DNA from 2 places in the Chelatococcus sp. KU-N122 genome. Region 2 is predicted to be linked to the other one. Evidence: riboswitches for the same ligand, from Rfam matches in the RefSeq annotation. Region 2 holds a riboswitch; the other holds the start of a gene.

Region 1 (7,137 bases), 2.7 Mb from region 2:
GAAGGGACGAAGGCTCTCCTCGGTGCCGGCGACGAAGAGAATGGAGGCGACCTGCGCCAGCTTAAGACTGTACGCGGGGTAGTCGAAGCGCAGCCGGGCCTCTTGGCCGATCAGACCCTCGTAGAAGGCGACGGCCTCATCGAAGCCGTCGAGTGGCAGATAGCGCCGCACCAGAATGTTGAGCACCTGCATCGGATGAACTCTCCGTCTCTCGGGGCATCGAGGCTGGCAAGCCCGGCGACCGGCCGGCCTCGACCGCCAGCCGTTCGGCCACGGCCTGCCGCCGCTTGCGCAAGGTCCCGGCGAGCCGATCGATCTGGGCGAGCTTGCCGCGCAGGGCGGCGACGCAAGCCGTCCCGTCCGCCCCGCCGTCGAGCACGGCGAGCAGCGTCCGCAGCTCGCGGGTCGAGAAGCCGGCGGCGATGAGATCGCGGGCCCAGGCAGCCGTCCGCAGGTCGGCCTCCGACAGGTTGCGATAGCCGTTCGCCCGGCGCGTGGGGCGAATGAGCCCAGCCGCCTCGTAGTGGCGCAACGTGCGTGCGCTGACGCCGAGATGCCGGGCCGCTTCCTGAATCTGCATCGGGTTCCGTCCTTGCCGCGAAGGTGCTAGCGCCTTCACGCTAGCGGCAAGGTCAAGGCCCCGGCGAGATCGGCCCGAGCCTGCGCTGCAAGGGCCCCAGGGGGCGTCTTGGCAGCCTGCCGCCATCGCCAGGCGTTTCTCGGCCCCCCTCAGGCGGCCTCGACCGTCGGGACAGCCCCCGCGCCGATGTGCGCCACCTCGAACGGCGTCGTCTGATAGATCTCGTTGATCCAGTTGCCGAACAGCAGATGGGCATGGCTTCTCCAGCTGTTCACGGGCTGCCGCGCCGGGTCGTCGTCCGGGAAATAATTCTTCGGAAGCGGCACGCCGCCCTGTGCCTCGAGATCGCGAACGTACTCGTCGGCGAGCGACCGCGTGTCGTACTCGAGGTGATTGAACATGTGGATCGACCGACACGACGGGTCGTCGAGCAGGCAAAGGCCCGTCTCGTCGCTGTCCGCCAGGACCGTCAGACGTCCGTCCCGCGGCAGGTCTTCCCGGCGGACTTCGGTCCAGCGCGACACGGGTATGGCGATATCGTCGGCAAAGCCGCGCAGATAGGGCGATGCGGGCGCCCGGTTGCGGTGCTGGAAGATCCCGAACGCCTTCTGGCCGAGATCATGCTTCGGCACGCCGTGGAAGTGCTGGACGGCCGCCTGCGCCGCCCAGCAGATCATGAAGCAGCTGTGGACGTGCGTCTGCGTCCAATCGAAGACACGGCGCAGCTCGTCCCAATAGGTGACCTGCTCGAAGGGCATCCGCTCGACCGGCGCCCCGGTCACGATGAAGCCGTCGAAGCGCTCGGCCCGCACGGCGTCCCAGGGCCGGTAGAACGTCGCCATGTGATCGGCGGCCGTATTGCGGGGAACATGGCCGGTCATCCGCACCAGCGTCAGCTCGACCTGGAGCGGTGTCGCCCCGACCAGCCGGGCGAGCTGCGTCTCCGTGCTGATCTTGTTCGGCATGAGATTGAGCAGCCCGATCCGCAGCGGCCTGATGTCCTGACGCCCGGCATCGGTTTCCCGCATGACGATCACGCCTTCGCCTTCGAGGGTGCGTCGTGCGGGAAGGTCGTCGGGAATCTTGATCGGCATGGTCGCGTCGGCCCTTCCACATATGGGGGCGGACGCGTGCGGCCTGATCCGTTTGGTTGCCGGGTCGGCCACATCCTCCCTGGCAGGGAGCGCCACCTTGCTCGGACAGCAGGTTGGCGTTGGGCGTCGCCCCAACTCTTGATGCGGACGAGATGGTAGTGCTCCGGCGGCCCTTCCGCAAGGTGAGGCGTCCCCGTGAGCTCAGGCGGGCGGCACCGGGCGCAGCACCTGGAACGTCTGGCTCTTGAGCAACGGGCCGTCGGTTTCGGACGCGGCCTTGGCCGCGAGCCATTCGGCGTCGGTCTTGAAGGCCTCCCAGCGGGCCTGCCGCTCCGGCTCGTCGGCGAAGCGCGTCACGTACCAGAGCTCGTCGGGCGCGGTCTCGGGGCGCCAGATCTGCACCACCTCGATGCCGAGGCGGGCGAAGATCGGCAGCACCTGGTGCAGGAAGCGCTCGCGTAGCGCGTCCGCCTTGCCTTCGTGCGGCGTGTAGATGCGCAGGTCGTGGATCATGGGATCACCTCCAATGGCTCGCAGCGATGGAGGCTCGGCGCGGCGCCGACAAGAAACGTGTTCTAATAGGCGCGATCAGATCGCGTTATGAGGCCTGCAGGTCCGGGAACAACTGCTCGCGCAGGGCCGCGATCGAGTTCAGCTCCGCTTCGAGCACCTCGATGAAGGTTCGTGCCGCGATCGACGGCGGCCGGCGGTGGTCGGTGACCACGTAGAGCTCGAAGGTCATGCTCGGCGCGATGATCGGGTAGAGGAACAGGCCGCCGCGGCCGATATCGCGCGCCATCGAGATGACCGGGAAGATCGCTGCCCAGCCGCCGCGCCGGGCCAGCTCCAGCGTCGCGATGACGCCGTCGATCTTCATGATGCGCTTCGGCTTGATCTCGCCGCGCGCCACCTGGTCCTGGATGGTGGCGCCGAGCACGTTGTACTGGGACGGCAGGATCAGCTTGAGCTCGGTCAGCTCGGACAGCTTGCAGGGGGTGAGCGAGTCGCCGTTGATCGGCGCGCCCGCCACCAGCAGCAGCCGGTCCTCGTAGGCCTTGCGGAAGTCCAGGCTGCCGCTCTCGGCCGGCCTGGCGCCCAGCGCCACGTCGAGCACCCCGGTCTGCACCATGGCGGTCAGGGAGTTGCTGTAGGCCTCCATGACGGTGATCTCGACCTCGGGGAACCGCTCCGCATAGAGCGACAGCACGCTGCCCATGATGCCGCGGTTCACCGAGGGAGGCGTTCCGACGCGGATCACCCCGGAGATGCGCCGCCCCTGGGCGACGTCGATGATCTCCTGCCTCGCCTCCGAGACACTGCGGACGATCGGCACGCACAGCTCGTAGAGCCGGTGTCCGGTCGCGGTCGGCTCGATGCCGCGGGAGGTGCGCTCGAACAGCGTCGTCGACAGCTCTTCTTCCAGGCGGCGGATCTGCATCGACAGCGCCGGCTGCACGACGTGCGACTTCTCGGCGGCCCGGCTGAAGCTCCGCTCCTCGTAGACCCTGATAAAGTACTGGATCTGCCTGATGTCCATTGCACCTCGCCGCATTTGCGCGGCGAAGTGCTACGCACATCGGGCCGCAACGACAAGCGTGCGCGGCCCCGAGGCAGTCGGCGCGGGCTCAGACCCCGGCGAGGAAGGCCGTCGCCGCCGCTGCCGCCACGTCCGCCTTCTCCGCGTGCGGCAGGTGGCCGGCGTCCTCGACGACCGTGAGCTTGGCGTGGGGAATTTCGGCCGTCCAGGACTGCGCGGTCGCCACGGGCGCAAGACGGTCCTGCGCGCCCCACAGGATGTGGGTCGGGATCTTGATGCGATGCAGCCAGCGCGACAGGTCGGGGTTGCTGAGCGCGGTCGCAGCGCCGAGCCGCACCACCGTCGTCTGGTTCTTCATCGCCACGGCAACCTGCTCGAGCGACGGCGGCTGCGACAGGATGCGGTCGGCGATCGCCTGGTTGTGGAACAGGTTGCGGGTGTTCTCCTCGTAGGACCAGCGGAAGATGTCGGTCGCACCCTCGCCGACCGCGGGCAGGCCGGACGGGCCGATCAGCGTCAGGCTCTTCAGGCGGCTCGCATCGCGTACGGCAAGCTCGGCCGCGATCCAGCCGCCGAACGAATTGCCGATGAGGTGCACCGGGCCGAGGTCGAGCGCCTCGAGGAAATCGAGGTAGAACAGCGCCAGATCGGCGACCGAGCCGAGCCAGGGCGGATTGTCCGATTGGCCGAAGCCCGGATGCTCGGGCACGAGGAGCTCGTGCTGCTGCGCCAGCGCCTCGAAGAACGGCGTCCACACGCTCAGGCCCGCGCCGCCGTGCAGGAATACCGCGGGGCTGCCCGCGCCTCCCTTGAACAAGCGGATGCGCGTGCCGCGGATCTCGGGAAAGGAAACGGCGTGGCTCATCGGCTTGCTCCGGCTGTCGGCGTTGCGGTCATTCCGCCCGCTGGCGGCACGTTGGCCGGAGTTACGAGCCCGAAGCGCCGGGCGGCAAGTAAGGGTTTCTGATCCACCGTATCAGCGGGCCTGATCCGTCCGGAGCGCTTCGCGATTGGGTGGACTCACACAATCGCAAAAGAAGCGCTCCGGATTCGAAATGCTCTGGCGCGGCGTGATAGCGCCATCAGCTAAGTGGTGATGCCGCCATCAGATAATCTGAATTGCCGCGTCCTGCCGCCTGTGGGATCGGAACGGCGATCCTCGTGAAGGCAGAGCCATGACCCAGCATCCCCTGTTCGACCTTTCCGGCAAGACGGCGATCGTCACCGGCGCCGGCAGCGGCCTCGGCCTCGCCATGGCCGAGGCGCTGGCCGAGAACGGGGCTTATGTCGTCCTCGCCGACTTGCGCGGCGAGGCCGCGGACGCGGTGGCGGCGGACTTCAAGGCGCGAGGCCTCGCCTGCGAGGGGCTGGCGCTCGACGTCGCCGACGCAGGAGCCGTCGGCCGCACCATTGCAGAGATCGCACAACGGCTCGGGCGGCTCGACATCGCCTTCGCCAACGCGGGCATTTCGGCCGGCCCCGGCCCGTTCACCGACCAGGGCGAGATCGGCGCGGTGGCGCCGGAGCGCTGGCGGCAGGTGCTGGACGTCAACCTCACCGGCGTCTTCGCCACGATTCAGGCCGCAGCCGTGCCGATGAAGCAGCAGCGCTGGGGACGCATCGTCGTCACCGCGTCCAGCGCCGGCTTCCGAGCCGACCCAATGGTCGGCTACGCCTACAGCGCGACCAAGGCCGCGGTAGTGAACCTGGTGAAGCAGGCCGCGACCGATCTGGCGCGGTTCGGCGTCAACGTGAACGGCATCGCGCCGGGGCCGTTCCTGACCAATATCGGCGGCGGGCGCATGCACGAGCAGGCCACGGAAGCGCTCTTCGCCGAATCGGTGCCCATGGGGCGCGTCGGCCGGCCGCACGAAATCAAGGGCACCGCACTGCTGCTGGCGTCCGAGGCGTCGAGCTTCATGACCGGGGCGATCGTGCCGGTCGACGGCGGCGCCATCGCCTGGTGATCAGGCACCGACGGCCGAGCGCGTGAAGCGGGCGATCAGCGCCGCGGTCTCGGCCGGACGCTCCACCGCCAGCATGTGGGCGGCCGGCGCCACATCGATGCGCTCGCTCGGACCGGCGAGCCGCGCCGCGATCTCGTCGAGCAGCGCGGGCGGCGTCGCCGGATCGTCGCGCCCGGCGATCAGCAATGCCGGCAGCCTGATGTCCGCCAGCCGCTCCCGCAGGTCCGTATCGCGGATGACGCGGCAGCAGGCGGCGTAGCTCGCCGGGTCCGTTCCCCGCAGCATCCCGGCGCACGCCGTCACCGCCGCCGGCTCGGCCTCGCGGAACGCCGGCGTGAACCAGCGGTCCAGCGAAAGAGCGACGAACGGCTCCATGCCGGCCGTGAGCGCCGTCCGCGCCCGCTCCTCCCAGGCGGAGGCAGGCTGCAGCGCAGCGCCGGTCGCGCACAGCACGAGCCCGCTCAGGCGCCCGGGAGCACGCAAGGCCAGGGCCTGGCCGACCATGCCGCCGAGCGACAGGCCCACGAACAGCGCCCTGCCCGCGTCGGCGGCATCCATCACCGCCAGCGCATCGTCGGCCAGATCGTCGATCGTCGCCGGGCTGCCGTCAGGATCGGAGGCGCCGTGGCCCCGCGCATCGAACCGGACGGCGCGAACGGCCGGCCCGAGCGCCGCGACGACGCCGTCCCACATGGCGCTGGCGGTGCCGATCGAATTGGCGAAGACGACGGTCGGGCCGTCGTCCGGGCCCGCAACGTCATAGGCGATCCTGCGGCCAAGCCGCTCGACGTAAGCCACGGCGACGCCCTCAGCTCGCCGCCGCGAGCGATGGCACCGCCGCCGCGTCGTCGCCGGCCTTGTCGAACTCGTATTCGTCCGGGACGAAGGTCCGCGTCAGCGCCCAATAGTCGAGCAGGCGCCAGGGCGACGTCAGCGTCACGCGGTTGTGCTTGTTCTTGTACCAGTTGTTCACGCCGGGGTGCGCCCAGACCATGTTGCTGCACTTCTCGTCGACGAGCCGGTTGTAGGCGTCGTGCACCGGGCGCCGGATCTCCGCCGTACGGTGACCGCTCTCGATCATCTCGCGCAGCGCCTGCATGATGTAGCGAACCTGGCATTCGAAGTGGAAGATGGCGCTGCCGCCGTGGGCCAGGTTGGTGTTCGGCCCGAAGGTGACGAACAGATTGGGAAACTCCGGGATGGTCATGCCCTTGTAGGCGCGCGGGTCGTCGTCGCCCCAGAGCTCGCGGATGCCGATGCCGCCCCGCCCGCGCACGTCGATCGGCCACAGGATCTTCGAGGCCTGGAAGCCGGTGGCCATGATGATCACGTCCGCATCCCGGCGGGTGCCGTCGCTCAGCACGACCTCCGACCGTGTGACCTCGGCGACGCCGCCGGAGATGAGCTCGACGTTCGGCCGCTTCAGCATCCGGTACCAGTGATTGTCGCGCAGCATCCGCTTGCCGTAGGGCGGATAGCTCGGGGTGCAGCGGGCGATGAGCGCCTCGTCGCCGTCGAGCTCCTTGCGGATGTGGGCGACCAGCATCTCGCGCATGCGGTGGTTCGTCTCGTTGAGCGACACCTCCGGCTGGGTCCACTGCGGATCCATCTGCAACGAGGCATGGAAGCCGTCGGACGAAGCCCAGAACAACTGGAAGCGACACCATTCGGAGAACAGCGGAATGTTCTCCAGCGCCCAGCGCTGGCCGGCGGTCACCGCCTTGTGGTAGTTGGCGTTCGGCATGGCCCAGTGGGGCGTGCGCTGCACGATGGTGAGCCGCTCCACCTCGGGCGCGATCGCCGGGGCCGCCTGCATGGCGCTGGCGCCGGTGCCGATCATCACCACACGCTTGCCGCGGAGATCGATGTCCCCGTCCCAGCAGGCGGTGTGGAACACCGGCCCCGCAAAGGTGTCGAGACCGGCGATCGCCGGCACCGCCGGCCGGTTCAGCTGGCCGA
Region 2 (7,137 bases):
GTTCACGGCGCAGCGGCACATGGTGGGCGTCGACTGGGCCGTCGAGCCGGTGGACCCGTTCTTCAACGCCAACACGCCCGACGATCTGGCGGAGGCGGCGCGGCTGGCAGCGCTCAGGCCGCGCTGACGCTAGAGCATGATCCCAAAAAGTGGACACCGGTTTTGGACAAGATCATGCTCAAAACAAAGACCTAGAGTGGAATGATGAGTCAAAGATAAATCATCCCGCTCTAGGCCGCTTCTCGATCAGGAACACGAACGCCCCCTCCCGCTGGTGCTGGCTCAGCAGCAGGTCCCCGGTCTCGCGCACCACGTTCGGGATGTCGATCTGCGCCAGCGGATCGGTGCAGAGCACCAGCACCTCCTCGCCGGCCGGCAGCCGGCGCAGCGCCTTGCGCAGCTTCAGCGCCGGCAGGGGGCATTTCAGGCCCTTGAGATCGAGCTCGTGCACGCCCAGGCCCGTCAGAGGATCGGCCCGGCGCCGGGTCCGGAGCTCGGGCCCGGCGGCATCGGAGGGCGTCGCGCGCCCTTGCCGCCACCGCTCAGGCGGCCGATCAGCGAGACGCCGCCCGCGAACGTCAGCGCCATGCCGCCGAAGAGCAGCAGGCTCGGCGCATGGAAGGGCACGTCGACCCAGCGCGGACGGACGACGGCGGCGGTGTTGAACGGCTCGCCGCTGTAGCGGCAGAGCAGCAGCGACGCGTCGCTGCTCAGCATCTCGCCCTCGATCTTGCCGACGAGGCCGTGGACGCCGGCCTGCGGTCGGGCCATGCCGTCCATGTGCAGGAGCAGCGCGCGCACGGCGGCGAGGTAGGCGTGCGAGCACTCGTTGAACGGGCTCGCCTCGTCGCTGACGCTGCCGGGCACCAGGTCCCAGAGGCAATAGGTGCGCTGCAGCGCGGCGAAGTTGAGCAGCCGCCGGAACACCGGGTCGGTCGGCACCTGCTTGGCCGCCAGGGCGAGGATCGCCGTCCGGTTGGCGGCGATGACCGCCATCTCGCCGTGCGACAGGTTGGGGATGGGCAGGCCGCCCGCGCCACTGTCGCCGGCGCCGGCACTGGCGTGATGGGCCCACGCCGGCGCACACAAGGCCAGCCACAGCAGCAGTGCACCTAGTCCGTAACGTGCATCACCGGACCTGGGCACCGGCAGCATCCCCGTCGTCACGGCCGGTCACGGCAGGAGGCGACCCCGCCGGCCGGCCATCCCGTCACCTCGGAACGAATCCTTGCCGTGAGCCGGCCAGGCTGCGCTCGGCGAGGGCGCCGAACAGCAGGCCGAGCGTCGCCCACAGCACCACCTGGATGCCGAGCGCCGCCACGCGGAACTGCCACAGCAGAATCGCGGAGAACTGCTCGGGAACCTCGTTGATGTCGGGCAGCAGGTAGTGCGCGACGGCAATGACGGCGACGAAGAGCAAGCCGCCCCACAGTGCCGCGTTCCAGGCCCCGTGCCGCGCGCTCAGCCGCCGCGCCAGCACCACCGCGGCGAACAGCGCGGCGAGCGAGATCGCCAGCATCACGAAGAACAGCTCGGTCCGGTAGCCGATGGTCTCCGGGTTGCCGACCGCCGGCGGATTGGCCGGATATTTCAGCATCGGCACCAGCACCAGGGCAATGAAGCCGCCCAGCGCCAGCACGGCGGCGGTGGACCGCGGCCCGAGCTGGCCGATGCGTCCGTAGGCGAAGGCGAAGGCGAGCGCGAACAGGCCGCCGACGGCGGCCCCGAACACCATGACCCCGGTGAACAGCCCGAGGCCGGCCTGGGTGGCGCGGCTGACCAGCTCGGGCTCAGGGGCGTCGCCTCTCGCCTGGCTCGCCTGATCTTCGAAGGCGATGGCCCGGTCGACTTGCGGCTCGCCGAAGACGCGGGCGACGCCGAAGGCCAGCAGGCCGGCCACCAGGCCGGCGATCATGCCGCGCAGGAGCAGGTTGCCGACCATGGCCCCCTCCGTCAGTGGCAGGGGAAACCGAGGAGATGGCGGCCGTCGTGGACGAACTCGTGCACGTACGAGCCCGAGAGCAGCGAGGTCGCCCCCTCTTCCGCGCCGATGAAATAGAGGGCGAGCAGGAAGAGCAGGCCGGCAAAGACGGCCCAGGGCAGGACCTGCCCCAGCGGAATGGCAACCGGACGGACGCTCGGCGCAAGGGCGATATCGGACATCGGAACTCTCCCGGGATGACGCGTCCCGTTCGTTGAACGACGGTGGATGCCCGCGGCTGGGACTGACTCACGGCAGCCTGGCGAGACTGACCGATGACAGCGGCGCGACCGTGCCGGATTCACACCGGCTTCCAACTGTGGGCGACCCGGCGAGCCTAGGCGTGGCGACCGGCCCGTGTCAATGAAGCGACACCCCATGCCGACAGCGGATGGCCCATGGCGCGACGCCTGCTTCTGATCTGTCACGGCGCGACCGCGGCGACGCGGCGCGGCGCCTTTCCTGCCGACGAGCCGCTGGAGGATGCCGCCGCCGCCCGGGCGGCAACGTTGCGGCCGCTGCTGGGGCGCAGCGACCGAACCTTCACCGCCCCGGCGCTGAGGGCGCGGCAGACGGCAGACGCCATGGCGCTCGCGGCCCAGGTCGACGCGGACCTCCGCGACCTCGACCTCGGCCGCTGGGCGGGATGCGGACTGGCCGAGGTCCATGCGGCCGAGCCGGAGGGCCTCGCGGCCTGGCTCGCCGACGCGGAGGCGGCGCCGCACGGGGGCGAATCGCTGGCGGCGTTGCGGCGGCGGACGGCGGACTGGCTCGCCGGGCACGTCGCCGACCGCGGCGCGACGCTCGCGGTCAGCCATGCCGCGGTGATCCGGGCGGCGGTGCTCACCGTGCTCGACGCCCCGTCGCGGTCGTTCTGGCGCCTCGACATCGAGCCGCTGAGCATCACCGAGCTGCGCAGCGACGGCACCCGCTGGACCCTGCGCGCCGTGGGGCGGCCGTTTGGCGATGGATAACCGGGTCAAGCCCAGCCATCCGTCCGCTCAACTCCGCCGTGCCGGCAGGCCGCCGCGGCGCAGCAGGAATACGCCCTGGGCGCCGAACAGGTTCCAGAACCACCAGGGGGCATTGACGCGCACCCTGGCGCCGCGGGCATCCAGCGCGAACGACCGCTCCATGACGATATCCGCCTTCTCGCACAGGGCCACGAAGTCGCGGATCGTGCACAGGTGGATGTTCGGCGTGTCGTACCAGGCGAACGGCATGTTCGGCGTCACCGGCATGCGGCCGGCGAAGCCGACCTGCAGGCGGATGCGCCAGTGGCCGAAATTGGGAAACGAGACGATGGCGCGGCGGCCGATGCGCAGCATGTGCTCGAGCACCCGGCGCGGGTGGCGCGTCGCCTGCAGCGTCTGCGACAGCACCACGTAGTCGAAGGCATCGTCGGGATAGGCGCCGAGGTCGGTGTCCGCATCCCCCTGGATGACGGACAGGCCGCGGGCGACGCACGTGTTGACGCCCTCGCGCGACAGCTCGATGCCGCGCCCGTCGACGCCGCGCTCGCGTTCCAGGAGCTCGAGCAGGGCGCCGTCGCCGCAGCCCACGTCGAGCACGCGGGCGCCACGCTCGACCATGTCGGCCACCAGCAGGAGGTCGACGCGGCCGACGGTCGGCGACGGCGTTGCCGACGGCTCAGACATGTCCTGACCGGCCGAGGCGGTGCTGCCGCTCATAGCCCGCGCGCCCGGGCGGCGGCGGCGAGGAAGCCGCCGGTGGTGGCGAAGAATTCCGGCTCGTCGAGCAGGAAGGCGTCGTGGCCCTTGTCGCTCTCGATCTCGACGAAGCTCACCGATGCCGCGACCGCGTTGAGGGCATGCACGATGGCGCGCGAGCCGGCCGTCGGGAACAGCCAGTCGGAGGTGAAGGACACGACGCAGAAGCGTGTGCGGCTGCCCTTGAAGGCGTTGGCCAGCACGCCGCCGTAATCGGCGGCGAGGTCGAAGTAGTCCATGGCGCGGGTGAGGTAGAGGTAGCTGTTGGCGTCGAAGCGCTCGACGAAGGCTTCGCCCTGGTGGCGCAGGTAGCTTTCCACCTGGAAGTCGGCGTCGAAGGAGAAGGTCGGGGCGTCGCGGTCCTGCAGCCGGCGCCCGAACTTGCGGTGCAGGGTGGCCTCGGAGAGATAGGTGATGTGTGCGCCCATGCGCGCCACGGCGAGCCCCTTCGACGGCCTGACGCCATCGATGAAGTAGCGCCCGCCACGCCAGTCCGGATCCGCCATCACGGCCTGGCGGCCGACCTCGTGGAAGGCGATGTTCTGCGCCGAGTGGATGCAGGCGGCGGCGATGGGAATGGCTGAGAACACCCGCTCGGGGAAGCTCGCCGCCCATTGCAGCACCTGCATGCCGCCCATGGAGCCCCCGACGACGCAGAACAGGTTGTCGATGCCCAGGCGATCGAGCAGCAGTGCCTGGGCCCGCACCATGTCGCGCACGGTGACCACGGGGAAATCGAGGCCGTAGGGCGCGCCCGTCGCCGGATTGATCGAGGCGGGCCCCGTGGTGCCGAGGCAGCCGCCGATGACGTTGGCGCAGATGACGAAGAACCGGTCGGTATCGATCGGACGGCCGGAGCCGACGAGGGTTTCCCACCAGCCGCGCTTGCCGGTCACCGGGTGGATGTTGGCGACATGCTGGTCGCCGGTCAGGGCATGGCAGACCAGGATGGCATTGGAGCGGGCGGCATTGAGCGTGCCGTAGGTCTGGTAGGCGATCTGCCAGGGTGCCAGCAACACGCCCGCATCCATGGCCAGCGGCCGTCCGGCGTCGAACTCCATCACCGGGCTCGATGGCGCATTGGCCTCCGACGGGCCCGCGGCCGGCGCGGCAACGTCGTCACGTGGGCCCGGGCCGAGCCGGCGGGGATCGTGAAGCGGATGCGCAGACGCCACCACATGGCCTCCCGGACAGCGCTGCCGGGCCAAGCCACGGCACTAAAAAACCCGGCCGATATAACGGAGCCGGGTCAACGAAGCTGTCCACGGCCATTTAGCGATTTGTTTAACGTGGCTGCAAGCCGGCCGGCCAAATCACCACGATGGTCTTCGCTTAATCCGGGCCGGTGCACCCGTCAAGACGTTCGTTATAGCGGACGACGGCTTCGCCGTCGCCCCCCACGCCCGTGGCCGACATGACCGCCGGGCCGAGGCAGCGCGGCCGGGCCGGCCCTGGTGATCGCCGGCTGGAGGGGCAGGCTTTCTCCGCTCGCCAAAGGCGCCTACAAGCCGCGGGAGCGTTTTCCGGCAACCTGCGAGACTGGACCGCCATGTCAGAGCCCATCGGCCCCGCGGCCAACGCCCAGCTGGCGACGCTCCGCCAGGAGATCGACCGCATCGACGCGGAGATGCACGCGCTGTTGATCGAGCGCAGCCAGATCATCGACCGGCTGATCACGGTGAAGAGCACGCAGGCGTCCGGCTCGGCCTTCCGCCCCGGCCGCGAGGCGGCGATGATGCGGGCGATCGCGGCCCGCCATCACGGCTCTCTGCCGCTCGACACGGCCGAAGGCATCTGGCGCGTCATCATCGCCACGTTCACCTTCCTACAGGCGCCCTTCAGCGTGCACGCCGACGTGTCGTCCGGCGATGGGCCGATGCGCGACTCGGCCCGCTTCCATTTCGGCTTCACCGTCCCCTATGTGCCCCATCCGGGCGCCGCGGCCGTCATCGCGGCGGTCGCCGCATCGGCCGGCGATGTCGGCATCTTCCGCCCCGACAGCGGCACCTCCTCGGGCCCGTGGTGGGAGGCGCTTACCGGGCCGGGCACGCCCAAGATCATCGCCCGGCTGCCGTTCATCGAGCGGCCGGACCATCCGGCCGGCACGCCCATCTTCGTCGTCTCCAAGCCGTTGGCGGACGCCGCCGTGCGCGAGACCGTGCTCGTGGCGGCGCACGTCGAGCGATGGCGACGTAGCGCCCACACCCAGCTCGCGCCCCTGGGGGCCGAGGTCATCGGCAGCGCCGGCCTGCGCGGCGGCCTCTCGGTGCTGATCGCCGTGCCCGGCACGACGGCCCTCGACGGGCTGCGCGAGACCCTGGCCAGGGCCACCGGCGGCCGGGCGGATCTCGCCGAGGTCGGCAGCCACGCCGACCGCTTCCGCCTGCCGGACAGGACGGCCCGCGCCGCCGAAGAGCCCGCGCCGGCAGCCTGAACGGGGCCGCGCCGGGCGCCGCGCGGGTCACGCGCCTCCCGCCCCCGAACGGGGCCGGGCTCACCCGGGATCCGCCGCCCGCGACGAAGCGTCAGCTCTCCCGGCCTGTGAAAAGCGGTGTCACAGGGCGGGGTAGATGCGCTAAAGCAGGCGGTTACCGGCGCTTGAGCACTTTGTGATCGGATGTGATGATCCGATCACAAAGTGCTCCAGACGCCCGTGACCAAAGATGCGCCGTGCCGACAGCGTCGGCGCCGCGCGTAGAGCTGGAGTTCACCATGGCCCCTCGCCCGGTCCGTCCGGAGCCGCGTCCCGGCGTCCTCTCGATCGCCCCCTACATCCCCGGCCGCAGCGAAGCCCCCGGCGCCGCCAAGGTCTACAAGCTCTCGTCCAACGAGACGCCGCTGGGTCCGAGCCCGCGCGCGGTGGAAGCCTACCGGGCGGCGGCCGACCATCTGGAAGCCTATCCGGACGGCTCATCCCTGCGCCTGCGCCGCGCCATCGCCGACAAGTTCGGGCTCGACGCCGACCGCATCGTCTGCGGGGCGGGCTCGGACGAGTTGCTCAACCTGATCACCCACGCCTACATCGGCCCGGGTGACGAGGGCGTGTTCACGCAGCACGGCTTCCTGGTCTACCGCATCGCCATCCTGGGGGCGGGCGGCACGCCCGTGGTGGCGCCGGAGCACAGGCACACCGCCGACGTGAACGCCATCCTGGCGTCGGTCACGGCGCACACCAAGGTCGTCTTCCTCGCCAACCCCAACAATCCGACCGGCACCTACCTGCCGGCGGCGGAGATCGAGCGGCTGCACGCCGGCCTGCCGCCGCACGTGCTGCTGGTGATCGATGCGGCCTACGCCGAATACGTCACCCGCGACGACTACATCCCGGGCCTCGAGCTGGCGGCGCGCCACGACAACGTCGTCATGACGCGGACCTTCTCGAAGATCTACGGCCTGGCCGCGCTGCGCATCGGCTGGGCCTATGGC

Evidence for each region. Region 2 has a riboswitch for S-adenosylmethionine ahead of metX (homoserine O-acetyltransferase MetX). Riboswitches for the same ligand answer to the same signal wherever they lie in the genome.
Region 1: linked by a shared signal. The riboswitch ahead of ACZ5PO_RS36905 (homoserine O-succinyltransferase) and the one ahead of metX (homoserine O-acetyltransferase MetX) in region 2 are both predicted to bind S-adenosylmethionine.

The regions. Positions count from the first base shown of each region.
Region 1 covers NZ_AP043981.1:8,182,374-8,189,510, forward strand. Annotated here, with positions in the region: gene ACZ5PO_RS36895 (VOC family protein) at 1-192, opposite strand, end outside; gene ACZ5PO_RS36900 (MerR family transcriptional regulator) at 137-580, opposite strand; gene ACZ5PO_RS36905 (homoserine O-succinyltransferase) at 730-1,674, opposite strand; SAM-I-IV-variant riboswitch at 1,717-1,824, opposite strand; gene ACZ5PO_RS36910 (NIPSNAP family protein) at 1,876-2,187, opposite strand; gene ACZ5PO_RS36915 (LysR family transcriptional regulator) at 2,273-3,211, opposite strand; gene ACZ5PO_RS36920 (alpha/beta fold hydrolase) at 3,300-4,076, opposite strand; gene ACZ5PO_RS36925 (SDR family NAD(P)-dependent oxidoreductase) at 4,387-5,178, shown strand; gene pcaD (3-oxoadipate enol-lactonase) at 5,179-5,976, opposite strand; gene ACZ5PO_RS36935 (flavin-containing monooxygenase) at 5,987-7,137, opposite strand, start outside.
Region 2 covers NZ_AP043981.1:2,067,370-2,074,506, reverse strand. Annotated here, with positions in the region: gene mobA (molybdenum cofactor guanylyltransferase MobA) at 1-127, shown strand, start outside; gene ACZ5PO_RS09250 (sulfurtransferase TusA family protein) at 221-457, opposite strand; gene ACZ5PO_RS09245 (hypothetical protein) at 463-1,146, opposite strand; gene ACZ5PO_RS09240 (CbtA family protein) at 1,211-1,942, opposite strand; gene ACZ5PO_RS09235 (CbtB domain-containing protein) at 1,954-2,163, opposite strand; gene ACZ5PO_RS09230 (histidine phosphatase family protein) at 2,380-2,955, shown strand; gene metW (methionine biosynthesis protein MetW) at 2,983-3,639, opposite strand; gene metX (homoserine O-acetyltransferase MetX) at 3,669-4,772, opposite strand; SAM riboswitch at 4,964-5,041, opposite strand; gene ACZ5PO_RS09215 (chorismate mutase) at 5,261-6,145, shown strand; gene hisC (histidinol-phosphate transaminase) at 6,424-7,137, shown strand, end outside.